DNA from 2 places in the Bacillus sp. m3-13 genome. Region 2 is predicted to be linked to the other one. Evidence: riboswitches for the same ligand, from Rfam matches in the RefSeq annotation. Region 2 holds a riboswitch; the other holds the start of a gene.
The links. A riboswitch is a leader RNA that binds a small molecule or an ion and turns the genes downstream of it on or off. The one in region 2 is predicted to bind lysine.
Positions count from the first base shown of each region.

Region 1: another riboswitch for lysine. It lies ahead of M313_RS0114270 (Na+/H+ antiporter NhaC family protein); the one in region 2 lies ahead of M313_RS0112505 (aspartate kinase).

Region 1 is NZ_ACPC01000020.1:83,221-99,224, forward strand. Features, by position in the region: gene yutH (spore coat putative kinase YutH) at 36-1,043, opposite strand; gene M313_RS0114205 (phosphatidylglycerophosphatase A family protein) at 1,340-1,822, shown strand; gene nucF (5' nucleotidase NucF) at 1,912-2,682, opposite strand; gene M313_RS0114215 (DUF86 domain-containing protein) at 2,815-3,252, opposite strand; gene M313_RS0114220 (EAL domain-containing protein) at 3,288-4,595, opposite strand; gene M313_RS0114225 (DUF3055 domain-containing protein) at 4,775-5,041, shown strand; gene M313_RS0114230 (hypothetical protein) at 5,115-5,420, shown strand; gene M313_RS0114235 (YutD family protein) at 5,468-5,761, opposite strand; gene M313_RS0114240 (YhcN/YlaJ family sporulation lipoprotein) at 5,871-6,560, shown strand; gene lipA (lipoyl synthase) at 6,790-7,686, opposite strand; gene M313_RS0114255 (M23 family metallopeptidase) at 7,946-8,929, shown strand; gene M313_RS25330 (methionine/alanine import family NSS transporter small subunit) at 9,365-9,469, opposite strand; gene M313_RS0114265 (sodium-dependent transporter) at 9,469-11,004, opposite strand; gene M313_RS0114270 (Na+/H+ antiporter NhaC family protein) at 11,357-12,922, opposite strand; lysine riboswitch at 13,064-13,255, opposite strand; gene M313_RS0114280 (HD-GYP domain-containing protein) at 13,353-14,459, opposite strand; gene M313_RS0114285 (YunC family protein) at 14,654-14,956, opposite strand; gene M313_RS0114290 (bifunctional metallophosphatase/5'-nucleotidase) at 15,025-16,004, opposite strand, start outside.
Region 2 is NZ_ACPC01000019.1:382,054-398,057, forward strand. Features, by position in the region: gene M313_RS0112485 (electron transfer flavoprotein subunit beta/FixA family protein) at 1-733, shown strand, start outside; gene M313_RS0112490 (electron transfer flavoprotein subunit alpha/FixB family protein) at 930-1,907, shown strand; gene trxA (thioredoxin) at 2,291-2,605, shown strand; partial or broken gene uvrC (excinuclease ABC subunit UvrC) at 2,929-4,706, shown strand; lysine riboswitch at 4,777-4,963, shown strand; gene M313_RS0112505 (aspartate kinase) at 5,116-6,357, shown strand; gene M313_RS0112510 (YslB family protein) at 6,649-7,080, opposite strand; gene M313_RS0112515 (succinate dehydrogenase cytochrome b558 subunit) at 7,433-8,041, shown strand; gene sdhA (succinate dehydrogenase flavoprotein subunit) at 8,070-9,830, shown strand; gene sdhB (succinate dehydrogenase iron-sulfur subunit) at 9,830-10,594, shown strand; partial or broken gene M313_RS23495 (acyl-CoA thioesterase) at 11,020-11,485, shown strand; partial or broken gene gerE (spore germination transcription factor GerE) at 11,603-11,828, shown strand; partial or broken gene M313_RS23500 (MarR family winged helix-turn-helix transcriptional regulator) at 12,047-12,503, shown strand; gene racE (glutamate racemase) at 12,513-13,322, shown strand; gene M313_RS0112550 (GerMN domain-containing protein) at 13,463-14,548, shown strand; gene rph (ribonuclease PH) at 14,644-15,405, shown strand; gene M313_RS0112560 (XTP/dITP diphosphatase) at 15,407-16,004, shown strand, end outside.

The DNA of each region.
Region 1 (16,004 bases), on a different contig from region 2:
AGCTTTTCCAAAACATACAAATATAGGGCAAGCGCTTATTTTTTCACCCAATCCAATACGGGGATTCCATAACTTTTCGCAGGTACACCTGCAAGGTCATAAAAATTTCCGAGAAGCTGTTCATAGTGTGTGGAGGATTGCAGAATTGCTTTCATCCGGTCTTCATGCCATTTTTTATCGGCAACAGGTCCGCTCGTATAGTAATCTTCTACACATTCAAAATAGTGGATTGGGAAGGTCAATCTTGCATACAAGAGTCGCCAAGAAAAGCTTGAAAGCGGCGATACACGCTCATAGTCTTGTAAAAAGGTTTGGATCTTCGCAGGGTTCATGTCTTTGCCTTTTCGGCATTCCACCCGTATCCATTCTGAAAGGTCTCTGCTTGCATGATCAAAAATCCAATCTGTCGGAAGCTTCATCCACTGCGCCTGCTGCCATGTGAGATCTGTGAAGCGGTGGTGGCAGAGGGTAGCAGCGTCATTCATCATAGGACTATCATCAAGCTCTGTATCAACAAGATACTGAATGGCATTCTCGGTCAAACCTAAATAGTAAGGAAAAGATTCGACAAACTGGGTATCAAAAACATCAACAGGGTTGCTTCTGACCTTTTCCCTGAAAAAGCTCTCCATTTGATCTACCCTTTTCACCCATAAGCTTTTCCATTGGCCAATCCGATTTATGGCTGTCACTTTAGCAGGATAGCTTCTAGCGTTCGTATGGAAGGCTGCAAGTTCTTTTCCAACGACTAATTGTCTTGAACTATAATCATACGGCATCCGAAAAAGTGCTATATGACGGCCTTCTATCTCCGTTGTATACGTATCATTCTTATTTTTCACAAAAGAACTAACATATATATCTTTATGCGTGCGTATCATATAGTCACTTATCTTTTGAAGCTCATCAATTTCCTCTGCTTCCAAGTGAGCAACAGGGACCATGATATAAAGTACGCGATTAGACCAAAAAGCATCAAACTGTCGTACCCTTTGCTTCCTTTCCACCCTTAACTCATATTGATCATAAATTATCTGCTTCAACTCTGTTCCCTCCTTCTCCCTAGTACCAACTATATGAAGAAAACAGAGAAAACTTGTTAACAATAGCTATCTTCCTAAACTTTCTGCCCAAAAGCTATTAATTCCACCAAATAAGGGCATAAAAGGAAGATAAAGAAAAAAATGAAAGAGAAAAGGGTCTGACCCTCACTGCTCTAATGTGTTAAAGATCTAAAGAGGGGTCTGACCCTCACCGCTCTAAAGTACTAAAGAGGGGACCAAATCCTCCTCGACTATATTATAAAAGATGGGTGAGTTGTATGAAGAATTTTGAGAGTATGGATGATGTGGAGAAGAAGGCGCGGGCGTTGTTGGAGGAGCGCGGGGTGACGATGGATGATATTGCTGAGTTGGTGTATTTCTTGCAGTCGAAGTACCATCCTGCCCTTGAGCGTTCAGAGTGTCTGGAGAATGTGGACCGTGTTCTTTCTAAGCGTGAAGTTCAAAATACCGTACTTACAGCTATTGAATTAGATATACTGGCTGAGCAAGGCAAAATTCAAGAGCCTCTCTTAAGAATATTGCGTGATGATGAAGGATTGTATGGTGTAGATGAAGTATTGGCCTTATCCATTGTTAACGTTTATGGCTCCATCGGCTTCACCAACTACGGCTATATCGACAAACTAAAACCAGGCATACTCGAGCACCTTAATGACAAAAGTTCTGGGAAAGTTCATACCTTCCTCGACGATATCGTCGGAGCCATCGCTGCCGCAGCATCAAGCCGTTTGGCACATAGAGCTGCAAATACGGAATGACCTTTTAAAAAAATTAAAAACCAGGCCTCCGCTAAACTACCTAGCTGCCTGGTTTTTTCCGTCCGTTAACATAATCGAGATTGCTTTAATTAAATTCTCTCGATCCATTCTTCCAATGAATCCACCGTATAAGTCGGCTGCTCCTCATACGTTTCTAAATGTGCCTTTGTCGTCACACCTGTATGCACAAGCAGCGTATCCATCCCTGCATTCATTCCCGCCTTAATATCTGTGTGGTAATTATCCCCCACCATCAGCGTTTCTTCACGAGGTACACCCAATACTTTCAGGGCTTGCTCCATGATGACTTTTTCCGGCTTGCCGATGAACGTTGGCTGTGTTTCCGTTGAAACCGTCAATACAGAAGTCAATGATCCGTTACCAGGAAGCAGACCTCGCTCAGTCGGAATGGCAATGTCACCGTTAGTGGAAATAAAACGCGCACCATTACGAATATTAATCGCTCCAAGTGCCAATTTCTCATAACTAATCGAGCGGTCAATTCCGCTTACTACCACATCTGCTCCCTCTTCCACAATTTCAAATCCCTTTTCCAGTAACGCCGTTCTGATTCCTTCCTCGCCAATCACATATATTTTCGCCTCAGGCTTGTAATCATAAATATAATTGGCCGTTGCGTTACTTGTTGTAAAAACTTGTTCATCCAAAGTCGGTATTCCAAAGTCCCTTAATTTTTGCGCAACCTGCTGGGGGGTTCTTGAGGAATTATTCGTTACAAAAAGGTACGGTATCTTTTTATCAAAAAGTGCTTTTACAAAATGGCTTGCCTCTTCAATCTTTTCTTTTCCGCGATACATCGTTCCATCCAGGTCAATTAAATATCCTTGGTACTTTTTCATCTATCTTCACACTCCACTATTGTCATTTCATTAGTTTAGGTTTCTTTCAACCTGTTCATGTTAGCACAATTTACTAGCCCGATAAAAGCAAGAAAGAACGCTCTCAAAAAAGAAAGCGTTCCCAACTCTGCATTAATTTCTAAAAGCCGAAACAGGCCCTAATTCATTTTCTAAATAAATGCGGACAGCACCACAGAATTCCACAACGGTTTCCTGCACCTCCGCCAAACACGCTTCTAGCTCTTCGTGACGGATAAGTAGATAGTCTTGCACTAGTGTTTTACGAAGTCGCACAAGGTTTTTTACCTGCTTAGCCATGTCACCTGTCACTACTTTTTCATCTTCCAGAATGTCTATGATGTCCTCATAGCTGCCAGGATCCCGCATGATAAAACCGTCAATCATGGCATTTCCGACATCCAATATGCCCTCAATGATTGCTATTGCAACACGTTCAAGGGCCTTCTTTTCAATGGAAGAATTCCATGAGGCATGCTCTTGATACAATGTAATATTTTCTTCAATATAAAGTAATGTCTGCTCCATTTTTTCTCGATCCACAAAGTACATTCTGCATTCTCCTTTGTATGTCATCTTGGCTGTTGTTATGTTATCGGTTGCAGTAGTTTTGGCCTAGCGTAAAAATAACCTTGCGCCATGTCCACTTTATGTTTAGAAAGAATCTGAACCTCTTCGGGACGTTCAATTCCTTCTGCAACCACAAGCGAACCTGTTTCATTTGCTATTAACAAAAGTCCCTGCAGCATCTTTTCTTTGACCGTATTTTTATCAATATCTTGAATAACAGACCGATCAATTTTTATTATATCAGGCATAATTCTATTGATGGTATGAAAACTCGCATAACCGGCACCCGTATCATCGACGGCAATTTGAAAGCCCAGTTCCCTCAGCGCGACAATGTTACGCTCAAAATTCTTCAATCCATCGATAGAATCCTGCTCTGTCACCTCAATGGCGATATTCTGTGGAATAATCTCCGGATACTTTTTCAACAGGGACAGCATCTTCTCTATCAACTCTACCTCGTTTAATGTCGTAGGAGTAAAATTGATAAAAATTGCTTCCTTCATTTTGCATTGATAAATAAGTTGAAATGCCTTTTCCAGTATGAGTAATTCCAGCATAAATAACCGGTTGGTCTGCTTGGCGATGGAAAATAACTGCAGTGGATTTTCCATCAATGATCCTTTAGGGCCGCGAGTCAGCAATTCCCATGCCTTAATTCCGCCTTTAGACACATCCATAATCGGTTGAGCTAAAAGGGTGATATCTTTAAAAGCTATGATTTGATTTATTTGAAATTTTAATTGCTGGTACTGTAATTTGTCCTGTTTTTCAGCCATGGCCATTGCCTGTACATGTGCTTTAAGCATGCATTCGGATAGCGTATAATCCCTTGACTCCAAGAAAACATAACCAGACTGCACGCACAAATGCTGATTATCCAGTTGTTTATACTTTCGGCCTTCTATTACAGTCTTTACCCTAGCAAGCTTGTCTTCAAGTTCTGTTGTACTGTGAAACCTTGCATCCACCTTCAGCAACAAGGAAATCCCATCACTATATTGTTCGTGTAAACATACAATTTCATCTTCTGTGAATGTTTGTCCTATGACTTTTCTAAGCTGCGCCTTAATTACTTCTCGACACGATAAATATTTACGCCTGCCTATTTTTGAGATGATATTCTCCAAATCAGGAAAATAAAATGAAATCACCGCTACCTGATAGCCCTTTTTCAAGGTATGTGTCACTCTTTGTTCAATCGGGTTCCTCAAAATATAAATCGGCGGATAATAACGCAGATATTTGGCCGGAAGCATTATTTTTACTAGATGTGAGCCATTCTTCTTATAGTAACTCTTTATGCGATTCCAGCTTCGCCCCATGAAGTGGCTCCCTTCTCTCTAGACAAAAATCAGCAAGTTGTATTTCTTTTATTTTATCATAAAAAATAAGAAAATTGTCCCATTTCTTGAACGCCTTAGATATATTTGAAAATATGCAATAACAAGAATGAGGTTGTATTTGTTATACTAGAAAAAGATGCAAGAAGGAGGTTTCAATAATGGGAGAAAAATTCTTTTTATATGATGATACAGTCGAGACCAAAACCCGTTTTGTTAGCTTTATGGGGGAAAATAGCCGCTTTGATTTAGCAATAGTCAAATCGGATCGCTATTATGGAAAAAGTCTTGTCCTTGATATACAAGGCAACCGTTTTGCCATCATCGGCAGTGATGATTTGAACGAGCCAGGCTATCTTGAACATGCTTATCAGTTATCTGAAGAAGATGCAGCAGAATTGCGATCTTTTTTGTATGAGGTAGTCTAAACACTTATATTCATAATAATCCCCTATTGTCTCGGTAAAACTAACTTTACTCTAAGACAAAGGGGATTATTTCATGTTTATTGACGAAAAGGATAAAGAGGAAGAGCAGTATACCGACTTCTCCAATGTGGAAACGCAGCGAGATTATTTGATACCTGAAACATTACCCGAAGGTCCTTATGGCTCTCCCCGCGGCAAAGAAACACCCGTGGAAAACAAAAGTACGCCATGGCGTGAAGGTCAGCGTTATTATAGTGCCTTTAATTATGAAAATAAAAATCTTCATCAGGACATCCCAAGACAGCATCCTGGTGCCCATCCAACCCATGATGACAAGAATATGAACGAAGAACCTCCATATGGGAATGAAAAAGACTAACAATTAAGACCCCATCATTGCGGATGGGGTCATTTTAAGGCTATCGATCACTTCGCCTCTGCAGCAGGTTTCTTCACTTTCTTTAATACAAAGTAAGCACAGCCGAAGTTACAATATTCCAATATGTAGTCAGGCAAGGTGCTTATCTTTGTGTCATGGGTGGATTTATGGTTTTGGTCTTCAAAAAATCCCCGTAAACGCAATTGGTTATAACCCCAGTCACCGACAATGTAATCGTATTTGTTTAAAACATCAATATATCTTGCGCGAAAGGTTTCTTCGTTGAAGCCGTTTCGGTTCTCTTCCAACAGTTCGTAGCAATGGTTTCCAATACAAATCATTTTCCGCTCCTCCATTTCTGCTCTTATTTACATTATAGACCATTCTCCACTAATTTCTAAGTCAAAATTTTTCTCAACGGGCAATCCTATGAGTAAGGAGGTGTTTCCATTGAGGAAAACAATAAAAATTCTTGCAGCATGTAGTTTAGTTACTGCTATGACTTCAGCCTGTTCCTTTGACCCTACTCCAGAGGAACGACAAGCCAGAAGCGCCATTTACGGGCGTGACGGACAGCCAATTAATACAAATACAGGACACCGTTACGATATGTATGATGTAAGAGATAGCAACAACCACGATCAAACTCGTTTCGGTTACGTTCGCGACCAAGCAGAGCCAGTGAGAAATTCACAGCGCTATAATGAAAATATCGCTGCCGTAGATTACGGTGAAATTGCCAATATCATCAATAAAATGGTGGTTCAATTACCTGCAATAGAAGATTCCGCTACATTGGTAACGGATGAAGAAGTTCTTATTGCATATGAAACAAACAGTGAAGACCGAGAGCTTACAGCTGACCAGGTAAGTAAAACGGGATTATCCATCGTTCCACGGTACTACCATGTTTACATTTCTGACAACCCAGAAATGATTCATGATATCGAACGCTTTCGTTCCCTTGGTGTGACAAGTCCTAGGGTGGATGAGATATTAGAAACTACAATAAAAGAAATGCTTAAATCTCCGCAAGGCAAACAGCTGAACACTGGCGAAAACGGTAACGGCGAAGCCGACGGTGAGATGAACGAAGAATCAGACAAAAGCGAATTCAGAAAACAAATGAAAAACGATTAACAAAAAAGGTACAGCCACGTAAATGTGAGGCTGTACCTTTTTTTAATATAGGCTCTGATTAAACACCGCTGTTGATTTCCGCAAAAGACTTCGCTTTCCGCGGGGCGACCTTGAGCCTCCTCCCAACGCTTCAGGGGTCTCAACATTGTCGCTTCTCCCCCGCAGGAGTCTACGCCTTTTGCTCCAATCAACAGCTACAGAATTCTCATTATCTTAAAATGCTGACTAATTATGCCTGTGCTTGTCTTGCTTTAGAAGCTTCGTTTACCTGCTCATCGGCATGATAAGAAGAACGAACAAGCGGACCAGCTTCACAATGACTGAACCCTTTTGTCATCGCAATTTCCTTCAACTCTGCAAACTCATCCGGGTGATAATACTTCTGCACCTTAATGTGTTTCTTAGAAGGCTGCAAGTATTGACCAATCGCCATAATATCCACATTATTGGCACGAAGATCATCCATTGTTTCGATAATCTCTTCTTTCGTTTCCCCTAGTCCAATCATGATGCTTGATTTTGTCGGGATGTCAGGTTGTAATTCTTTCGCACGACGCAATAGTTCTAGAGAACGGTCATAGGTTGCTCTTGCACGAACTCGAGGTGTTAAAGAACGAACTGTTTCAATGTTATGGTTAAGAATATCCGGTCTTGCTGCCATAAGCATTTCAATGTTTTCAAAAACCCCACCCATATCAGATGGTAATACTTCAATAGTCGTAAAAGGATTCTCACGGCGAACTGCTCTAATCGTTTCAGCAAAAATGGCAGCACCGCCATCTTTTAAATCATCACGGGCAACAGCTGTAATTACAGCATGCTTTAAGTTCATTAGTCTAACGGATTCTGCTACGCGTTCTGGCTCTTGTGTATCCAGTTCTGTTGGCAAACCTGTCTTGACTGCACAGAAACGGCACGCACGCGTACAGATTGCACCAAGAATCATGAAAGTGGCGGTACGTCTTACTGCCCAGCATTCATGGATGTTCGGACACTTGGCCTCTTCACATACTGTGTTAAGGTTGTGCTCTCTCATCAGTTTCTTAAGTCCTGTATAGTTTTCATTCGTATTCAGCTTGATTTTCAGCCAATCTGGTTTACGTATGTACTCCTCTTTTTTAGCCATATGATCAACTCCAACTTGTCTTATTTTCAAGATGACTTCATCAATAATTTATCTGTATATTTTCACTATTCTAACTTATCTCATAGGGAAAATGACATATTCACACCTGTCACTTTATCAAACATCTGGTAAAGAAACAAGTCCAAAACCTTCCACAGACATACTCCTGACAATCTTCCATGAATTAGTATTTATGAAATGAGGAAAACTTACCAAACTAACAGTAGTAAATGAAAGAAAAGGAAGGAGTGAGGACTTGATACGGCTACTTTTGTGCGTAATTTTTCTATTTAGCATGATCCCTGCAGATACTTTTGCTGCCGAAACAAACTTACCAGACGAACAAATCTATGCTAAAAGGCAGGAACTATATAATCGAATGCAATCTGTCACTCAGATTCCATGGTACTATTTCGCCGCTGTTGACCAATATGAAAGAAATGTCCGCAGAGTAAGAAAAGATATTCCAAAAGCCAAAGGTGTTATCGGCATTTACTACAAACCTGAGGTATGGGCAGGTCCTTTAAACCCCAATGCCCAAGACAACAATCCTATGAGCATTCAATTCTTCGGCGGAATGGGGATGGATGGGAATGGTGATGGAGTCGCTGATTCTACGAATGATGAAGATGTATTGTTTACATTTGCAAATTATCTTCAGCCCTATGGTACTGACAAAGAAAATATCAAAATTGCCTTATGGGAGTATTATCAGCGAGATAAAACGGTCGGGCTTATTATGAACCATATGAAGCTGTACAGTACGTATAATACACTTAAGCTGGATACACACGCTTTCCCTCTTCCAATCCGTTCCAATTTCAGTTACCGCAATACGTGGGGAGATGCACGGGGTTGGGGTGGGAGAAGAATGCATGAAGGCACAGATATTTTTGCTAGCTATGGTGTTCCCGTCCGTTCCACTTGTTATGGAATCATTGAGATTAAAGGGTGGAACAAATTTGGGGGGTGGCGTCTTGGCATTCGTGACATTAATAACACCTATCATTATTTTGCTCATTTAAACGGCTTTGCCAAGGACCTTGAAGTAGGTCAAGTCGTAGAGCCGGGGCAAATTATCGGATCTGTTGGAAGCTCTGGATATGGACCGCCTGGGACAGCAGGAAAATTTCCTCCGCATCTACACTATGGCATGTACAAAGACAACGGCTACTCTGAATGGTCCTTTGACCCGTTCCCGCACTTAAAATCCTGGGAACGTGGGGATAGAAGGAAACGTTAATATTTTTACGAAAAAAACATAGGAAGTGGTTAAACGCCGCTGTTCCTTTCCGCAAATGGCTGAGCTTTCCGCGGGACAGTGCTTGAGCCTCCTCGGCTTCGCCTCTGGGGTCTCAAGCTACCGTTACTCCCCCGCAGGAGTCTCCGCCATTTGCTCCAATACACAGCTAGAAATTCCGTTAAATAAACGTTTATGCTGATCCAACTAACTCGTTACCTTTTGGTAAGTGAAATTACCTTGTTGGTTGGAGTGGAAGGCGCGTAGTCGCCCGCGGGAGGAAGGGACAGGTGAGACCCCGGAAGGCGAAAGCCTGAGGAGGCTCACGGACCGCCCGCAGGCAAGCGAAGCGCCTGGAACGGAGATCAACCGGATTATTTACTTTTTTATGTCTAAAAAAACTGCTGACCGAATTACTCGATCAGCAGCCTTTTTATTTTATGCTTCCTTACTCTTCTTCATAGCCCACAGGATACTTCCAGCCAGGCCACCCCAAATGATGACAATTCCGACAACCATCATGATAATCGCACTTGTTTCCATTATTTATTGACCTCCTTAGACGAAGAAACCGGAAGTTCCAACGTGTCTTTTTTCCATTTAATAAGGGAGAAGGCAATACCTACAAGCAATGCAAGCACCGCGACAACCACACCATACTGAATCGTGAAGATACGAGAATACCCATCAGCCGCTCCGTACACTTCCGCAATATTTGTACGGATCAGGTCAAACATCATATAACCAAGTACAATCGGAGTGATGACTGCCAAGGATAACTTCCACCATGAGCCTAAGAATCCAGTTAATTTAACATCGGAAATCTCATTGGCATGATTTTGCAATGGTTTCAATTGTCTTGCGAACCAGACAACCACGATTACTTGCACGAGACCTGCAAGCGCCACACCGAATTGGTTGATGAAGTAATCAGCAACATCAAGGAAATTCAAACCGCCTTTTGTTGCAAATAGGATAGAAATAACTGCCGACAATCCACCACCAAATGCTACTGCTTTTGTACGGGATACTTTGAATTTATCTTGAACCCCAGCAACAAATGTTTCTACAATAGAGATTAATGAAGATAGTCCAGCCAATACTAGTGATCCAAAGAACAAGAATCCAAACAGTTCTTTAAAGGCCGGGAATTCATTAATGATTTGCGGAAATACAACGAACGCTAATCCGACACCGCCCGCTACCACTTCATCTACGCCAACACCTTGCTGAACTGCCATAAATCCTAAAATACTGAATACACCGATACCTGCTAATAATTCAAATCCGGAGTTACTGAAACCGGTAATAAATGCATTATTGGTGATATCAGATTTTTTCGGTAGATAACTGGAATACGTAATCATGATGGCAAATGCAATGGATAAACTGAAGAAAATCTGTCCATATGCCGCAACCCAAACCTTACCGTCAGCAATAGTGCTCCAATCAGGTTTGAAGAAAGCGTTTAGTCCTGTTCCAGCCCCTTCTAGTGTCAGAGCGCGGACAACGATAATTAAGAACAATACAACAAGTGCAGGGATGAAAATCTTATTTGCTACCTCTACACCCTTCTTAACGCCTTTAAATAGTACTCCAAGTGTTACTGCCCAAACGATTACTAATGGAAGAAGGACAGAAGGAACAAGTCCCCCAATCTCACCTGGTGCAGCTACCTGAAGGTATTCTCCAATCAAGAATCCGCCTGTGTCGTCTCCCCACTTCAGATTCAGTGAGAACACGGAGTAAGACATAGCCCATGCAATGATGACAGCATAATAAGTAGAAATTACGAATGCTATACCAACTTGCCACCAGCCAAGCCATTCATACTTTTTGTTCATTCTTGCATAAGAAAGTGGTGCAGATCCGCGGTACTTATGACCCATAGTGAATTCAAGGATCAATAACGGAATACCTGCTGTCAGAAGAGCGAATAAATATGGTACAAAGAATGCCCCTCCTCCATTTTCATAAGCAGTTGCTGGAAAACGCCAAATGTTTCCTAACCCGATGGCCGATCCAACCGCTGCTAAAATAAATCCTGCTCTTGTCCCCCATTGCGGTCGATTTTCCATTCTCTTTCTCCCCCTACTTAGACTCTTTTTTACCAAAAAATAGATGAAAGAGTCCAAATGTTTTATTTTTTCTGATTATTTAATATAATTTATACATAGTATAACTAGACTTTATGACTATGTCAAAACAAACTTTTACACTATATTAATCGACACCTTGTGACAATAATCAACAATGTATTTTTATTCTACCAATGTTGCTTAAATGGCTAAATGTACTGATACACAAGAGTTATATTATGAATATTTATTCATTTAATTCCCCAAAAGAAAAACACCTCTCTTTTTACCACTTAACTAAAAGTAGATAAAAAGGAGGTGTTTATTACTTTATTTGAAAAGTATTATGAGATTACTCTGCTGGTTTCATCGCTTTAAAACTAATACCGATAATAACAAATGCCACTAATACTACTAGCAGTCCAAGCAATGTGCTTCCAGTCAAACCTAGCACAATATATCCTGCAATCGCTACACCTGCACTAATGAGCGCATACGGTAGCTGAGTTAGCACGTGGTCAATATGGTTACATCCTGCACCAGTGGAGGAAAGGATGGTTGTATCGGAAATTGGTGAACAATGATCACCGAATACCGCCCCAGCCAATACAGAAGCAAGTACAGGTAATAAAATGGATACATCTGTTGCCACTGCTATTTGACCTGCAATAGGAAGTAACAGTGTGAAAGTACCCCATGAAGTTCCTGTTGCAAGAGCTGTAAAACCGGCAATGACAAAAATGATTGCTGGTAAGAAAGCAATATTAATATTAGAGTTTTCTACTTGTTCGGCAATGTATGTTCCAGTTCCTAAACCATCAATCAATCCTGCAATGGTCCAAGCAAATAATAGAATATAGATGGCAGGAAGCATGGATTTTGTTCCTTCTGCTATCCCGCGACCCACTACACTGTTTGATACTCCGCCTTTGGAAATCTGGTTGAAAAGTAAGATGAATGAAACTACTAAAGCGAACAATCCACCATAGAATAATGCTGCAGATGGATCTGTATTTTCAAAGATACCTAAAACAGTAATATCTCCTTCAATTGCGGAAGCACCCGTCCAAAGCATCGCTCCAATAACCCCAACAAAAAGTGCTACAATCGGCCACACAAGATTGCCAATCGTTCCTTTTGTGCTAGTAGGAAGCTCGTCTGACAGCTCTCCAGGCACTTCTTTTTCAGAATCGTATAATTCACCCGTCTCCATTGCACGTTGTTCGTGCTTTCTCATCGGCCCAATATTGAAATTAAAGTAACTTACCAAGAATACCATAATCAATGCAGAAAAAACGTATAAGTTCATCGGAATGATTTGCATAAAAGCACTGATTGCTGTTAAGTCACTAATATTCTGTCTTACGATTACATCTGTTCCAATTATACCGATAATAACAGCACCCCAACTCGAAACAGGTGAGATGACACAAATCGGTGCCGAGGTAGAATCAATCAAGTACGCTAATTTTGCACGTGATACTTTGTAACGGTCCGTTACAGGTCTACTGATTTGACCTACTGCCAATGCGTTAAAATAATCATCAATAAAAATAACGATCCCTAAAATAGCTGTTAAAAATTTTGATCCTCTTCTTGTCTTGATTTTTGTCTGTGCCCAGTCAGCAAATGCCCTGCTGCCACCAGTGATAGAAATAAATGCAGTAATAATTCCTAAAATAATTAAGAATACAAGAATATAAATATTCCATAAGTTCAACTCTTTATCGTCTACCGAATAAAAAAGACCTAATACCATATCCCAGATCAGCACAACCATTGTTACCGGGTTGAAATCGGCTAACATTAAAGCTGCTGCCAGAATACCTACTCCAAGTGAAAGCAAAACTCTTCTGGTCAAGATAACCATTAAGATCGCAAGCACTGGAGGAATTAAAGAATAAATTGTTCCTTCCATAACAAAAAAACCCCCATTAAGCTGTAATATGTTTGACTGGCATCAAACGGTTTACAACAATGGAAGGCGCTGAAAGAAAACAAAATAAAAAGTAATGATAGAAAATAACTATCATTACCTATGTAATGTGTTATCCTCCATCCGATCAGTAGCCCTCCATTATAAAAACCGTCCGTACCGGTCATAATGGCAGTGTTATCCTTATTCAAGATAACCCCAGCAACATGAGTTTGACCGCTCATATTGCTTCGGCACAGCATCCTTTCATTCTACCATCTTAGGTGTCAACCTCCAGTAGTTTTACTCTTATGCTATGCAGCCTCTACCTCATCGTATGATAAGGGAAGTATATTATTTTATGATTTCACTATAACATATATCCTGCTATAGGACAAAGGAAATATATTTCTTTTTTCTCTACTCTTTCCTTTTAGCTGACTGCTGCTATTTTTTCAAGGGAATCGCAGTCAACAATCGCTAAACTCAGATGGTCTTTTAAGTTTATATCGTAAGGTGTTTCCAACTCTTCACCTTCTTCTTCGACCACCCTAATGACAGGTCGTTCTGTTAGGTCTTTATTTTGCCCGACAACAAGCCCTTTTCTTCCATCATTCAATGTAACCATCAAGCCGTATGGATAGATGGCAACCGATTTGCGGAACGCTTCAATAATCTCTGGTTCATACAACGAACCAGATCCTGCATATAAAATTTCTAGGCCTTCATGTGGCAGCATGGCACTACGGTATATCCGGTGGGAAGTAACAGCATCAAAAACATCCGCTACAGCAAGGATTTTACCAAACAGATGAATATCATCTGACTTGATGCCGCGAGGATAGCCACTTCCATTCAGGCGTTCATGGTGTTGGAAAGCACAGTGTGCAACCATTAACGGAATGGTCTGCATGTTGCGAAGGATATCGTACCCATAGGTCGCATGCCGCTTCATCTCTGCAAACTCATCGCTTGTAAGTTTCCCTGGCTTGAAAAGAATGTCGTTGGGAATCAACATCTTGCCGATATCATGAAGAATTCCACCAAGTCCTAATGTTTCTAAGTCTTTTTGGGACAACCCCAATTTTAACCCTATGGAAAGGGAATAAAGCGTCACATTTAACGAATGGGTAAACACATAATTGTCGTGCACATACACATCCGTCAACAGGGCGGACACTTCGTCATTTGATTTCATGTCTGTCAGCAAGTTTTGGATAAGTGACTTGATGCTTTTGGATGATTTGTCCATCACAAACCACTTACTTAATTCTTTTTCATGTTCGATTGATTTGAAGGTATCAGTAATTGTCTTTACTGCTTCCTTACGGGTTTTGTCCGAGATAATAGTAGGCACTTCCATCCCGCTTGTCCGTGCATCTTCTATATATACATAGGTAACATTTAATTGTTGCAAACGTGTAATCATGCGTGAAGTAACAGAGATCCCTTCACTCAACAGCACTCTACCAGAATCATTGTAGATTGATCTGGCCAACACCATTCCCGGTTTCATTGATTTTGTAGGTAATAGTCTCATAACTTCTCCTATCTTCACATTTCGACAAAATCTATATATTTCCTATTATAGTAAAAATTCCGGGATAAAGCTTGCTAATATAGAAAAAAGTTTTGAAAAGTTTATCGCAACATAAAAATACCACCGTATGAACACGATGGTATTATATATTTGGGGTAAAGGCTGCAAGTCAACCAAACTAGCGCCCCCACCCTTTATAGCATTTTTAACAAAGCTTCTTTGCCCGGCATCCCAACCGTAATGCCCACATTCTCCGCCTCATACGTAATGGATTCCAAAGGGGCCTCTAATAATTGCTCGATGGTACGCACCCCAACTGCCCGCCCCGCAATGATCTTTCGGTCCTTCAGCTTGGCATTCAATAAGCCGACATCCAGCGCTCCGCACATGATATACCCTTTATCGCTAGTTACCGCCAAGAAATTAGTCTTTGGCAATCGCACCGTAATCGCAGTAAACGTATGGCCTTCGATTGTAATTGGTGTCATTTCAATCATAGATAATTGTCACGCTCCCTTCCCATATCAATTTATGGTTTACGCGTGGAAAGGGTGTGAAAAATAGGTCAATTATCAGAAAATGAATGTGCTAATACATCCCGAAGCAGTTCTGGCAGAAAAAACTTCTTTTCTTTTGCCCGGATGATGCTTGGATACATTCTTCCAAAAGTAAACATATCAATGGTCCCTACCGTTACACTGTCTGTTGCTTTTAACCGTTTACCTCCAATATAAATATCTGTCACCTGAACGCTACCGTCTTTTATCGGCTCTGTGTCGAACCTGACACCGCTGAATGCCATACGCCCCATCACTTCACCACGGAATCCAAGCCCTTTCACTCTCAAGTTTTCCATATCGGGGTGCTGAGCCTGTTGGACGACTTCCCTTAACTCCTCACCAGTCAACGTCACCCTGCAAGGATTAATAGGATGAGGACAAATACGATGGAGCATCCCAAGTGTCACTTCTCCCTTTTCAAGTCCATCAAGCAATACACCGGCATTGACCATCCCGATATCTGCCTCACACCATTCTCTTAACTTATCTGCAAGCAAATCTGGAAAAATAGAAGATGCAAACCACTCTACCTGTAGCGACTCTTCCAAACTTCCTACTTTTTTATTCAAATGCTTCTCCGCTACTTGTTCCATGTCTTTTATCCGCTCTGTTACTTGTTGATCTGGTTTATAGAGTTCCAACTTATGAAGTTTGGCAGTAGAATGAGTTAGAGCTTTTAACTCTTGGTCATACCCAAGATCTATCTCGCCTATATACTGCCCATACTTCCCCGCTCCACAAATTAATGTATTTCCAATCCGCCTTCCTTCAGGCAGAACATGATGGGTATGTCCACCAAGGATAACGTCTATCTCTGGAAACCTCCTTGCCATCTCCTCATCATCAGAAATTCCCAGATGCGAAAGTACCACAATAACGTCGGCCTCTTCTTTTAAAGTAGGTAGGTATTTTTCCAAAATAATATAAGGGTCTTCTATTTTCCAGCCGAGCAGCGCATAAAAATGCTGATAAAAAACTGTTACTC
Region 2 (16,004 bases):
GGAAAGACTAACGGTTTCAAATGGCAGCATAAATGAAGATGGTGCAGAATTCATTATCAACCCATACGACGAGTATGCGGTAGAGGAAGCAATTCAAGTAAGAGACACGCATGGCGGAGAAGTAACAGTTGTGACTGTAGGGTCTGAAGAAGCAGAAAAAGAACTTCGTACGGCACTTGCGATGGGTGCTGACAAAGCTGTCCTGATCAACACGGAAGATGATGTAGAAAATGGAGACCAATTTACTACGGCAAAAATTTTGGCGGAATTCTTAAAAGATAAAGATGCAGACTTGATAATCGGCGGTAACGTAGCAATTGACGGCGGTTCAGGTCAAGTTGGACCTCGTGTAGCGGAATTATTGGATATTCCTTACGTGACAACTATCACGAAGCTAGAAATCGAAGGCGGAAAAGCTACTATCGTGCGCGATGTAGAAGGTGATTCGGAAGTTATTGAAACATCCCTTCCACTGCTTGTAACAGCACAACAAGGTTTAAACGACCCGCGCTATCCATCTCTTCCAGGTATCATGAAGGCAAAGAAAAAGCCTCTTGAAGAACTAGAACTAGATGATCTAGACCTTGATGAAGACGATGTAGAAGCAAAAACAAAAACGTTGGAAATCTACCTTCCACCGAAAAAAGAAGCAGGTCGCGTGCTTCAAGGTGAACTAGATGCACAAGTTAAAGAACTAGTTTCCGCACTAAGAAACGAAGCGAAAGTAATTTAATACGTCATATAAACATTTAGCGTTTGATTGGAGCAGATGGCGTAGACTCCGGCGGGAGGTAGCGCTTAGGTGAGACCCCGCAGGCTTGCCGAGGAGGCTCAGCAAGTGCCCCGCGGAAAGAGAAGCCAGCTGCGGAAATCAAAAAGCGTTGTTAAGAAGATTTTATAGATAGATACATGGATAGGAGGAGACAAACATGGCAAGAAAAGTATTAACATTAGCAGAAGTGCGTGATTCCGCATTGCGTAATGTATCATTTGAAGCAATTGCAGCAGGGAAAACAGTAGCAGAAGGTGGAGAAGTAGTTTCTGTACTAGTTGGGGAAGGCGTAGGATCACTTGCTCAAGAACTAATCGCTTACGGTGCAGACCGTGTTGTTACAATTGAACACGCAAACTTGAAAGCGTACACATCTGATGGCTACTCCCAAGCACTAATGGCGGTAATTGAATCCGAAAACCCAGAAGGAATTATTTTTGGCCATACAGCTTTAGGAAAAGACTTATCTCCTAAATTGGCGTCCAAATTAAACTCTGGCTTAATTTCTGATGCAACTGAAGTGGAAGAGGTTGGTGGAAACCTTGTATTTACAAGACCAATCTACTCTGGTAAAGCATTTGAAAAGAAAATCGTAACAGATGGCGTTATCTTTGCAACAGTACGTCCAAACAACATCGCATCTCTTGAAAAAGATGAGTCACGTTCAGGTGACGTATCTTCCTTAGATGTAGATGTAAAGGATCTTCGCACGATCATTAAAGAAGTTGTTCGCAAAGCAACGGAAGGTGTAGATCTTTCCGAAGCGAAAGTAGTGGTAGCTGGCGGGCGTGGCGTGAAATCTGAAGATGGTTTCGAGCCATTAAAAGAATTGGCAGACGTACTAGGAGCTGCAGTAGGTGCTTCCCGTGGAGCGTGTGACGCAGACTATTGCGATTACTCCTTGCAAATCGGTCAAACAGGTAAAGTAGTAACACCTGACCTTTACATTGCATGCGGTATTTCCGGAGCTATCCAGCATCTTGCTGGTATGTCCAACTCCAAAGTAATCGTTGCAATCAACAAAGACCCAGAAGCAAACATCTTCAAAGTAGCTGACTACGGTATCGTCGGTGACCTGTTCGAAGTAGTACCAATGCTAACAGCTGAATTTAAAAAGCTATTGGTGACGAACTAAGTCCAAATCACAGCCAGGCACTTAGGTGCTTGGCTGTTTTGATGATTAAAGATAACCTAGCTGGTGATTGGAGCAAAAGGCGAAGACTCCTGCGGGGGAGTAACGGTAGCTTGAGACCCCGCAGCGCAGCGAGGAGGCTCAAGCACCGTCCCGCGGAAAGCGAAGCCATTTGCGGAAATCACTAGCGGCTTACGAGAAACCTTATGTGAAATAAAATGGCCGAAAACGGGTAAACCTATAACGAAGCAAATAATTAGCAACACTATGTGGTAAATGCTATACTTTAGCTATAGTAAAACTCTGAAAGATTTTCCATCTGTCAGAGAACACATTAACAGCATATATTGTTAACTGTGAGATAAAAGGCTTAGGAGGAATTTATTATGGCAATTACAAATGCAACTGACCAAAACTTTACACAAGAAACTGGCGAAGGCCTAGTTCTTGCAGATTTCTGGGCACCATGGTGCGGACCTTGTAAAATGATCGCTCCAGTTCTTGAAGAATTAGATCAAGACATGGGTGACAAAGTGAAAATCGTAAAAGTTGATGTGGATGAGAACCAAGAAACTGCTGGAAAATTCGGCGTTATGAGCATCCCAACTTTACTTGTTATCAAAAACGGTGAAGTAGTAGACAAAGCAGTAGGTTTCCAACCGAAAGAAGCTTTGGCTGAATTATTAAACAAGCACGCTTAATGCGTTTTGGGGAAAGCCCGGTCCTGTGACCGGGCTTTTTGCGTGTTTTGAGGTATAGATAGGCGAATGAGTGTGGGGATATCGAGAAAAATCTCAATTTATCAATAAAATTTGGATTATATCGAGAAAAAATGAAATATATCAAGAAAAAATGAAATATATCAAGAAAAATCACGATATATCAATAAAACCGTCAACCAACACCCTCCCAAAATCCCATCCCATCATCCCCCACTAATCCTAAAACTTCCAAATGGAACATACGTACGAAACAAGGTATAATAGTTACATACGAAAAAAATCTTTGGTTGGGAGGAAAAACATTGAACGAATCATTAAAAGAAAAACTTGCCATACTGCCTGACCAACCGGGATGTTACCTGATGAAGGACCGTCAAGGAACAATAATCTATGTCGGAAAGGCGAAAGTGCTAAAAAATCGTGTACGCTCTTATTTTACAGGAAGCCACGATGGCAAAACGCTACGACTTGTAAATGAAATTGTAGACTTTGAATATATTGTGACGTCCTCCAATATAGAAGCGCTGATATTGGAACTCAATCTTAATAAAAAAACATAATCCTAAGTACAATGTCATGCTGAAAGATGACAAACGATATCCTTTTATTTAAAATTACAGCGGAAAAGCATCCGCGTCTATTAATTACCCGCAAAGTGCAAAAGGATAAAAGGGAAATACTTTGGGCCATACCCAAATGTTCAAGCCGCAAAATGAAACGAAAAAGCTTTTAGACCGAATCTATCCGCTCAAGAAAATGCATGACGCTGCCAGACAGGGTTTGCCTCTACTATCACATGGGTCAATGTCTGGCTCCATGTGTGGAACATGTATCTGAAGAAACGAACAAACAAATGGTCGATGGAATTGTCCGTTTTCTTAATGGAGGCTACAAAGAAGTCAAAACCGAGCTTACCGAAAAAATGATGAAAGCCTCTGAAAACCTGGAGTTTGAACGGGCACAAGAATTCCGAGACCAAATCATTAACATCGAAGCGACAATGGAAAAGCAGAAGATGGAGATGAATGACTTTGTCGACAGGGATGTTTTCGGATTTGCTTTTGACAAGGGATGGATGTGTGTGCAGGTCTTTTTCATCCGCCAGGGGAAACTGATTGAACGAGATGTGTCGTTGTTTCCGATTTATAATGAACCGGAAGAGGATTTCCTTACATTCCTCGGGCAGTTCTATTCTAAGCAAAATCATTTTGTACCAAAAGAAGTGATGCTGCCTAGTCAAATTGACCTGCCGGTTGCACAAGAACTTTTACAAACCAATGTCCTTCAGCCGCAACGTGGTAAAAAGAAGCAGCTGGTGGATTTGGCAAACAAGAATGCAAAAGTGGCCCTGGGAGAAAAGTTCTCCTTGATTGAACGGGATGAAAGCCGAACGATAAAAGCTGTCGAGAACCTTGGGAAAATACTGGGGATTATTACCCCGCATCGCATTGAAGCGTTTGATAACTCGAATATCCAAGGAACGGATCCTGTTTCTGCCATGGTGGTATTTATCGACGGGAAACCTGAGAAACGTGAGTACCGTAAATATAAAACCAAAAGCGTCCAAGGACCTGATGACTATGAATCCATGAGGGAAGTAGTCAGAAGAAGGTACACGCGTGTGTTGAAAGAATCATTACCGCTACCCGACCTGATTGTAATCGATGGTGCCAAAGGCCATATGAGTGCGGTAAGGGACGTCCTTGAAAATGAATTGGATTTATTTGTTCCGATTGTCGGCCTTGCGAAAGATGATAAACATAGAACGAGCAACCTTCTTGCAGGCGAAGAAGCTATGATTGTTCCGCTTGAGAGGACAAGTCAAGAGTTCTATCTTTTGCAGCGAATCCAAGATGAGGTTCACAGATTTGCGATTACGTTCCATCGTCAAATTAGGAGTAAGAGTGTTTTTCAATCAATACTTGATGAAATCACAGGGGTTGGGGCAACAAGGAAAAAAGCGCTTATGAAACACTTCGGGTCTGTCTCGAAGATGAAAGAAGCCACAGTGGAAGAAATACAAGCTGCAAAAATACCGAAGCCGATAGCTGAAGAAATTTTTAAAAAACTTCGCGAATAGGTGTTGTAAGGATTCTTATTGTCTGATATAATCACTATTAATTTCATAATGTGCCACTTCAAATCGATGAAGTGATGATAGAGGTGCGAACTTCAAAAGTATGTAATCGGAGAAGAAAGAGCTTCCGAGATGATTACGGAAAGGGGAGGATCGCCGAAGTAAAAAAAAGTCTCTTTTTCTTTTTTTTACTGGTTCTGCGTTTAAGAAATGTAGGACTGTCAGGTTGTCTTTGTGCTGCCTGGAGAGCTATCTCACCGCGTGAACGGATTCTTTATTTTACCAATCACAGCAATGAGACATTAGCTCATTGCTGTTTTTTTATATCCCAAAAAAGCTGCCATGGCTAAATGCGTACTGAGAACTATCTAACATTATGATGAGACTAATCAATGAAAAAGGAATGGTGCACATGTCAACGATTGTTGTACAGAAATTCGGAGGAACATCAGTGGGCTCGGTTGAACGAATTCAGCACGTTGCAAGTCGAGTCATCAGTGAAGTGGAAAACGGAAACAAAGTGGTTGTCGTCGTATCAGCAATGGGTAAAACAACAGACGAATTGCTAACATTAGCAAATGCAATTAACCCCCATCCAAGCAAGCGCGACATGGATATGCTTTTAACAACAGGCGAACAAATCACCATCTCCCTATTGGCGATGGCATTGCAAGTTAGAGGCCATGAAGCAGTATCCTTAACAGGCTGGCAGGCAGGAATCCGCACAGAGCCTGTACACGGGAACGCAAGAATTACGCATATTGAAACAGATTTGTTAAAAAGTTATTTGGATGCCGGTAAGATTGTCATTGTTGCGGGCTTCCAAGGAATAACTGCTAATAACGAGATCACTACACTAGGCCGAGGCGGTTCGGATACAACAGCGGTTGCATTGGCTGCTGCTTTGAAGGCGGAGAAGTGTGATATTTATACAGATGTGACGGGAGTATTCACAACAGACCCTCGTTATGTAAAAGGGGCAAGAAAGCTTGCGGCAATTGCTTATGATGAAATGCTGGAACTGGCAAACTTAGGGGCAGGTGTACTTCACCCGCGTGCGGTCGAGTTTGCAAAAAATTATGGCGTGCAACTGGTTGTACGATCCAGTATGGAAGAGGAAGAAGGAACGATCATTGAGGAGGAAGTTTCCATGGAAAAAAATCTAGTTGTCAGAGGAATAGCATTCGAAGACCAAATCACCCGTATTACCGTATGTGGCTTGCCAAATGAACTACATACATTATCCACCATCTTTACAACATTAGCTCAGCACAGTTTGAATGTGGACATTATCATTCAAACGAGCATGGATAAAGATACAACAAATATTTCGTTCTCTGTTAAAACAGTGGACGTAAAAGAAACGATTGAAGTGTTAGAGCAGCATCAAGGCCGTTTAGGTTTCACGGGTATCGAGCAGGAGAGCGGCTTGGCGAAGGTTTCCATCGTTGGTTCTGGTATGGTTTCCAATCCCGGGGTCGCAGCGGAAATGTTCCAAGTTCTTGCTACAGAAGGCATTCATGTCAAAATGGTCAGCACATCAGAGATCAAAGTTTCTACTGTTGTTGATGTTGCTGAGATGGTTCGAGCTGTAGAGGCACTTCATGTGGCATTTAAGCTTGGTGAAGAGTCTGTTGAGAGAGTATTAAGCTAAAAGAATAGTAGTTTTTGTTTGTGGAGTGCCCTTTTCCTGTGGAGAGGGTGCTTTTTTGTTGTTGGAGGACGTGCTGCGGGGGATTTACTGTCCGTAAAATAGAAATCCGAGCCAAACGGAGCAAAATACGAGCCAAACTCACCCAAATACTGTCCGAAAAATAAAAAATACATGCCGTTCGACAAGGAACGACATGTTCTATTAAATTGCCACCCGTAAGGCAGTATAACCCAAAACCCAGCAACTAAACTAAACTAGCTCAGGCTAACCACCCTGGAGGCAGCAACACCATTACTTATCCCACTGCACTGTAATCAATATTTCTTTTTTCTTTTTCTGTTCTTCAATCGCTTCCGCAGTTTTGCCTTTTAGACGTTGGATCTGTTCAGCAAGAAATCCTGCTTCAAGCTGGAAAGTCGCGTCTTTATTCAAGTCAAGGCGGCGCGTCACCATTTCCCCGCGGATCACGTACTTTACTTCATGCTTGTTCTGTTCCAATAGCTCAAGTTCTCCCCAGCCTGCTTCTTTAAAAAATTGGCCGATTCCCTCTTGAGTATCAATGGTAAACTTGCGTGCAAGCTGCTTTCCTGCCCAATAGATGACCTGGGTATGATCTTTCCCCAATAGGTCAGGTAGGAGCATATCGCGAATCAGTTCGTACCCGAAGATAGGGACTTGAATTTGTGTGTCCATCACTTGTTGTTGGTTGTTCGATTCAGTCATTTAGTTCCCCTCTTTCTCTCTGTTCATTATATACCATCCTATCGGGTTAATAAATGAAACGTATGGAGTATTTTATTCTATTAATATATTTTTATATTTTTCTGAAAATTATTCAATGGTAAAAGTATTTTTAAAAGTACAATTTTTGGTCGCGTTTTCTTGACGCTACACATATAGGGGAGTAAAATAAATATGTCACATATTTGTCGATATATCTGTAAAGGCTTTCATTATATTGAAAGTTTAAAAAACGAGATGGAGAGTTCAATGATTTTTTACTATAATAGATAGTGAAAAGCAGAACTTACAAAACATCTAATCTATTTTCTTACTTGAAAAAGGGGGTTAAGTGATGGCAACTGAACGTGAATTTTTACTTCGTAGGCTCCACTCGTTACTAGGAGTCATTCCTGTGGGTCTTTTCTTGGTTCAGCATTTGGTGATCAACCACTTTGCGACAAAAGGGCCAGAATCATTCAACAAAGCGGCACATTTTATGGAAAGCTTGCCGTTCCGTTATGCACTAGAAATTTTTGTAATCTTTCTTCCAATCTTATTCCACGCTATCTACGGCTTATATATTGCTTTTACAGCAAAGAACAATGTAAGCAAGTATGGATTTGTTCGTAACTGGATGTTTATGCTTCAGCGCTTTACAGGAATCGTTACATTAATTTTTATCGTATGGCATGTATGGGAAACGAGAATCGCAGCTGCACTTGGTGCGAAAGTTAACTACAACATGATGGCAGACATCCTGTCCAGTCCGTTCATGTTCTGGTTCTACATTGTTGGGGTAATTGCAACAATCTTCCACTTTGCAAATGGACTTTGGTCTTTCTGTGTAAGCTGGGGAATTACAGTAACTCCTCGTTCTCAACTTATTGCAACCTACGTAACAATCGGGATTTTCTTTGCATTATCTTTCGTAGGGGTACGTGCAATTCTAGCATTCGTCTAAACAGCAACTATTAAGGAGTGAGTTACATATGAGTAAAAAAGTAATCGTGGTCGGCGGTGGACTTGCGGGATTGATGGCAACCATCAAAGTCGCTGAAGCCGGTGTACCAGTTGATCTATTTTCATTAGTACCAGTTAAACGTTCTCACTCAGTTTGTGCCCAGGGTGGAATTAACGGGGCAGTAAACACTAAAGGAGAAGGGGATTCTCCATGGGAACACTTTGACGATTCCGTATACGGGGGAGATTTCCTAGCGAATCAACCTCCTGTAAAAGCGATGTGTGAAGCGGCACCAGGAATCATCCATCTATTGGACCGTATGGGAGTTATGTTCAACCGTACTCCTGAGGGATTACTAGACTTCCGTCGCTTTGGTGGAACACAGCATCACCGTACAGCATTTGCTGGAGCAACAACAGGTCAGCAGTTACTATACGCACTAGACGAGCAAGTTCGTCGTCACGAAGTATCCGGTCTTGTTACAAAATATGAAGGCTGGGAATTCTTGGGTTCTGTTATCGATGACGATGGCGTTTGCCGCGGAGTTGTCGCACAAAACCTTACAAGCATGGAGATCGTATCATTCCCAGCAGATGCTGTAATCATGGCAACTGGAGGACCTGGTATCATTTTCGGTAAATCAACAAACTCTGTGATCAACACAGGTTCTGCAGCATCGATTGTGTATCAGCAAGGTGCTTATTATGCAAACGGTGAGTTCATTCAGATTCACCCGACAGCCATTCCTGGAGATGACAAGCTTCGTCTAATGAGTGAGTCAGCTCGTGGAGAAGGCGGACGTGTTTGGACATATAAAGACGGTAAACCTTGGTACTTCCTTGAGGAAAAATACCCAGCTTACGGTAACCTTGTACCGCGTGACATCGCAACACGTGAAATCTTCGATGTGTGTGTAAACCAGAAGCTTGGTGTTAACGGTGAAAACATGGTGTACCTGGATCTTTCTCATAAAGATCCGAAAGAATTGGATGTCAAACTTGGCGGTATCATTGAAATCTATGAAAAATTCATGGGTGACGATCCACGCAAAGTACCAATGAAAATCTTCCCTGCTGTTCACTATTCCATGGGCGGAATCTGGGTCGATTATGACCAAATGACAAACATCCCTGGATTATTTGCTGCAGGTGAATGTGATTATTCTCAGCATGGTGCAAACCGTCTTGGAGCGAACTCCTTACTATCTGCAATCTACGGTGGTATGGTAGCTGGTCCAAAAGCGGTAGAATACATGAATGGATTAGAAAAATCCACCGATTCCCTATCCACTTCTCTTTTCGATCGCTATGTAAAAGAAGAAGAAGCAAAGTGGAACAAAATCATGACAATGAACGGCACAGAGAATGCGTATGTGCTTCATAAAGAGCTTGGAGAGTGGATGACAGACAACGTAACAGTTGTTCGTTACAACGACAAGCTGAAGCAAACGGATGAAAAAATTCAAGAACTTCTTGAGCGTTATGATAATATCAACATCCACGATACGGCAAAATGGAGCAACCAAGGAGCGGCGTTCACTCGTCAGCTGCAACATATGCTTCAATTGGCTCGTGTTATCACAATTGGTGCATACAACCGTAATGAGAGTCGTGGAGCGCATTACAAACCGGACTTCCCAGAGCGTAATGACGAGGAATTCTTAAAAACAACAATGGCGAAATTCACAGGTCCTAAATCTGCACCTGAGTTCCATTACGAAGAGGTAGATGTAAGCTTGATTCCACCGCGTAAGCGTGACTACTCTAAGAAAAAAGGGGGTAAAGAATGATGGCTGAACAAACTAAAACTGTAACGTTTAAAGTGAAGCGTCAAGATGGTCCCGAGGGAACCCCTTACTATGAAACTTTTGAATTGGCATACCGCCCGAACATGAACGTAATCTCTGCGCTTATGGAAGTTCGTCGTAACCCCGTCAATAAAGATGGAAAAGAGACGACTCCTGTAAACTGGGATATGAACTGTTTGGAAGAAGTATGTGGAGCATGTTCAATGGTCATCAATGGCAAGCCGCGTCAATCCTGTACAGCGCTTGTGGACCAATTGGAGCAACCAATCGTACTTGAGCCGATGAGCACATTCCCTGTTGTTCGCGACCTACAAGTGGATAGAAGCCGCATGTTCGATTCCTTGAAAAAGGTAAAAGCATGGATTCCAATCGATGGCACATACGATCTTGGACCTGGTCCTCGTATGCCGGAGAAAAAACGCCAATGGGCATATGAGCTTTCCAAATGTATGACATGTGGGGTTTGCTTGGAAGCTTGCCCGAACGTAAACAGCAAGTCCGAGTTCATCGGTCCTGCACCACTTTCCCAAGTGCGTCTATTCAACGCGCATCCAACTGGGGAAATGAACAAGTCTGAGCGTCTTGAAGCAATCATGGGAGATGGAGGCCTTGCAAACTGCGGTAACTCACAGAACTGTGTGCAGTCTTGCCCGAAAGGTATCCCACTTACTACTTCAATCGCTGCGCTTAACCGCGACACGACGGTTCAAATGTTCAGAAACTTCTTTGGTTCCGACCAAGCTTAAAACAACCAACAGAACGCCTCTTTGCAAAAGGGGCGTTTTTTTACAAAACTATATGTCTAAAAATTCAGAATGATTTAAAGGACAGTTGATTTCCGTTCCAGGCGCTTCGCTTTTCTGCGGGCGGTCCGGGAGCCTCCTCGGCAAGCCTGCGGGGTCTCCCCTGTCCCTTCCTCCCGCGGAAGTCTGCGCGCCTTCCACTACAATCAACTAGGTTGTTTCTTTCAATTTTTATAATACTAAAGCAGTTCCCCCTTTTGACTGAAGTGCAAGGTGTGAGACTCCAGCGGGGGAGTAACGGTAGGTTGAGACCCCGCAACGAAGTGAGGAGGCTCAAGCATCGTCCCGCGGAAAGCGAACATCTGGAACGAAAAGAAACAGGGAGTTATACCGAACATCAATATTTTTAATTAGAGGAGGAACAGGTTATGAAAAAACTAGCTTATATAGAAGATTTGCAACAATGGATGAATGAGTTCTCATTCAGTCATGGAGTGAGAGTGAGATTCTCCGAAACTGATATGTTTGGTCACCTTAACAACACCATACCGTTTGTCTATTTCGAGGAAGCTAGAATTGAATTTTTTAAAAAGTCTCGGCTTTATGCAAGACTGGACGCAGGCAGGAAGTAATACCATTCCAGTCGTAGCCGATCTGCAATGCGATTTCCTGCAGCAGGTTTATTTTGGAGAAGAGCTTGAAGTATCCGTAAAAGCACAGCAAGTAGGAACATCTTCTGTTGATCTGCATTACTTAGGTAGAAAGGGGAATGGAGAGCCTTGTTTTGTCGGAAGAGGACGTATGGTACAACTCAATAAGCACACTGGAAAAGGGGAAGCATGGAGTGAAGAACAACGAAATCTCTTTCTTTCCCGAGAAACATTGAAAAAATAATATAAAATACGAATAAATACATGTAACTCCCGCCCTCCTTCTAACATATTATACCATGACTAAATATATACCCATCCGCTAGTTCAGCTCTGGCTAAGGCAAGGAGGGTTACAATTATTGAAGGAGAAAGAGTTTCAAACCAAAGCCATTGCTTACCAAAAGAGAAAGAGAAGTATTTGAGCTGTTAGTTCAGGATAAGACAACCAAAGAGATTGCTGGTGAGTTGTTTATCAGTGAAAAGACAGTTCGGAACCACATTTCAAATGCTATGCAAAAGCTGGGAGTAAAGGGGCGTTCCCAAGCAGTTGTCGAGCTTCTTCGCATGGGAGAATTAGAGCTTTAAACTTAAACTGCCGACTATCTTCTGACCAAACAGTTAAGAGTGGTAGTCGGTTATTTACCTTTGAATAAACCCAAGTATTTCTATGTGGGTAAATATGTTTATAAGCCTTTACATCTTGCATTTTTATATGAAAACATAAGAAAATAAACATACTAGACACAGACTACATGACATCTATGTTCAGATAAAAAAGAAAAAGGGAAGAAAGAGGGTCGAGAATGACGAATCAGAATGAAGCAGTATTGCAGGATCCACAATTGGTAGCAGATATTGAGAAATCGTTAAGATACATAGCGACTTTAGTAAAACAAGAAGGGTCGCGAAATTTTAAGCAATTACACCATTACTCCTCCGCAATTTGTTGCACTGCAATGGCTTCTTGAAGGTGGAGATATGACAATCGGTGAATTGTCCACAAAAATGTATTTAGCTTGCAGTACGACCACAGATCTTGTGGACCGTATGGAAAAGAATGAATTGGTTCAACGTGTAAAGGATCCTAACGACCGCCGTGTTGTGCGCATTCACCTTTTAGAAGAAGGAGAGCGTATCATTGCAGAAGTGGTAAAAAAACGTCAGGACTATTTGCAAAACATACTAAAGAACTATTCCAAAGATGAAATTTTCATGTTAGAAAAGTGTTTAGCACGATTACATCTAGAAATGAAAGAATGAGGGATTTAGTTGCAAAGACCAATTGGAGTTATTGATTCTGGTGTTGGCGGGTTGACCGTTGCGAAGGAAATTATGCGTCAGTTGCCAAAAGAGCGCATTATTTACTTAGGAGATACAGCGCGTTGCCCATATGGACCTAGGCCTGTTGATGAAGTTCGTCTCTATACATGGGAGATGACAAGGTATTTATTGACGCATGATATAAAAATGCTTGTTATCGCCTGTAACACAGCAACGGCTGTCGTGTTGGATGAGATACGGGAGCAGTTGGACATCCCTGTAATAGGAGTAGTGGACCCCGGGGCCAGAACGGCCTTGAAGGTTACTTCCAATTATCAGGTTGGTGTCATTGGGACTGTAGGGACCATCAACAGTGGTGCATATGCCAATGCATTGAAATCCATTAACAATGAAGTAAAGGTAGAAAGCTTGGCGTGTCCAAACTTTGTTCCATTAGTGGAAAGTGGCGAATTTGAAGGAGAGCGTGCGAAAGAAATAGTGGAAGATACCCTTCACCTATTTAAAGGGTCGAAAATAGACACACTAATTCTTGGCTGCACGCATTATCCGCTGTTAACCCCTACGATTCAGGCGGTTATGGGGGATGGCATTCAATTGATCAGTTCTGGTGATGAAACAGCTCGCGAAGTAAGTACTATCCTTAACTTCAAAAAACTATTGAATAAAAAACAGCGTACAGAAAACCATCAATTTTACACAACAGGTTCCAAAGAGCTTTTTGAAAAGATAGCAAGCAAGCTTTTTGAACAACCTATTGAAAATGTACAGACGATTGTGTTGGATCCGATTGGGATATAAGAAATAAGGAAACAGGACGGATGCTTTCCGCCCTGTTTTTTTGCGTTCATTTTGTGGGACAAAACTTTTTCCAAAGCTCGGTCTATTTTTGGGAATAGCTCGTATACATAGTAGTACAAACCGTCTTAGGAGGGAAACCTATGTCTCATAAAAAAGTAAAATTGACTGCTGCTGCCGTGCTTGCTTCTTCTGTATTGTTATCTGGATGCGGATTATTTGGAGGTGACGAGCAAGCGGGCAAAGAAGAGGATATTCCGCAAGATGTATCATATGTAGATGATGCTGCAAGTGAAACTGGTGCAGAAACGGATACAACAGGTGAAGAAACGGATGGGGAAGAAGCAGCAGTTACAGAAAATGTACAAAGAGAATTATACTTAATTGATAGTAATGGATACGTTGTTTCGCAAACCTTAGAACTTCCAAGAACAGATGAAGTAGCGAAACAAGCTTTAGAATACTTAGTTGCCGGAGGTCCGGTGGATGATTTGCTTCCAAACGGTTTTAGAGCCGTTCTGCCGGCTGGTACGGAAGTGGACGTAAACCTTAAAGAGGATGGGACGATTGTCGCTGACTTCTCGAAAGAATTTGCTAATTATGATAAAGCAGATGAAGAAAGAATCCTTCAAGCCATCACTTGGACACTGACCCAGTTTGAAAATGTGGAAAAGGTGCAAATCATGGTCAACGGGCATGAGCAAACAGTAATGCCAGTCAATCAAACGCCGATTGGCGATGGTGTGAGCAGAGCAAATGGAATCAATTTTAATACTGCTGAAGCGGTAGATCTAATGAATTCCCGTGCTGTTACATTGTACTTTATGGCAGAAAGCAGTAACGGAGACCCTTACTATGTCCCTGTTACCTCACGTTTAAATTTGGAAGGGAAAGATAAGTTTTCCGCAATTGTAGACGCGCTGATCAATGGTCCTTCCCATACTTCCGGTTTAACCAATGATTTGTCAAATGAAGTGGCCCTTCTGGATGAGCCGGTACTGGCCGATGGAAATCTGGTATTGAACTTCAATGAGGCTATCCTTGGCCTTGAAGGAAGAATTGTATCAAAATCCATTGTTGATTCACTGGTTTTGACATTAACTGAACAAACAGGGGTTGAAAGCATTGCGATTACGGTTGATGGGGAAGGCGATTTGATGGCAACGGATGGAACAAACATTTCTGAGCCTGTCGTACGCCCTGAAAAAGTAAACACAGGCAGGTTTTAACGTCTGAATTTTGTTATACTAAGGGAAGAATGATTAGAAGAGGTGCTATGCTGCCTCTTCTTTATTTTTATTGGAGATAAAAGGAGCTAGTAAGAATGTCAAGAACAGATGGTAGAGAGCAAAATCAATTAAGAGAGATTGAAATCATTACGGACTACATTACACATCCTGAAGGATCGGTATTAATTAGTGTTGGCAACACGAAAGTAATTTGTTCTGCCACGATAGAAGACAGAGTCCCCCCTTTTATGCGCGGTGGAGGAAAAGGATGGATCACTGCAGAGTATTCTATGCTTCCACGGGCAACCGAAAAAAGAACCATGCGGGAGTCCACGAAGGGCAAAGTCACCGGCAGAACAATGGAAATCCAGCGGTTAATCGGTCGAGCTCTCCGTTCGGTTGTAGAGCTGGATAAAATAGGCGAAAAAACAATTTGGATCGACTGTGATGTCATTCAGGCGGACGGGGGTACAAGAACGGCGTCTATCACCGGAGCTTTTGTGGCGATGGTTCTAGCTTTTCAAAAACTAGTAGAAGCAAAGAGAATAGCAAGTCTCCCTGTAACGGATTTTTTAGCAGCGACATCCGTTGGCGTGATGAAAGACGGCCAAGCCTTGCTTGATTTAAACTACATAGAAGATTCCACTGCCCAAGTGGATATGAACGTCATCATGACCGGCTCGTTGGATCTCGTGGAACTGCAGGGAACCGGAGAAGAATCAACTTTTACAAGAAAGCAGCTTAATGAACTGTTGGACATGGCTGAAGAAGGTATTTTACATTTAGTAGAAGTGCAAAAGAAAGCGTTGGGACCATTGGGAGAAAGTATCAATGCTCGTGGAAAAGGAGAAAATTAAGATGAAGGAAATAATTATTGCGACCAATAACCCTGGAAAGGTAAAGGATTTTAAAGTGATTTTGGAACCAAAAGGATTCCAAGTGAAATCTCTTGCTGATTTTCCTGAAATACATGACGTAGAGGAAACAGGTACAACTTTTGAAAAAAATGCATTGTTGAAGGCAGAGGCAGTGTCAGCCCACCTTGGGAAGATTGTGCTCGCTGATGATTCTGGCCTGGAGGTAGATGCATTAAATGGTGAACCGGGTGTGTACTCTGCACGTTATGCGGGTATGGAAAAGGATGATAGAAAAAATATTCAAAAGGTACTTGATGGATTAAAGGGCGTTCCGGATGAAAAGCGTACGGCACGGTTTGTATGTGTCCTTGCGGTAGTGGATCCTGAAGGAGAAAAGTTTACTGTTCGCGGGACATGTGAAGGAACCATCTCTCAAGAGCCAATAGGGGAGAATGGATTCGGCTATGATCCTATTTTCTATGTGAATGAGAAACAGCGGACAATGGCCCAACTATCTAAAGAGGAAAAAAGTGAAATCAGTCACAGAGGAAATGCCATCAGTCAATTAACCAATCAGTGGGAGATGCTCTCCCGCAAAA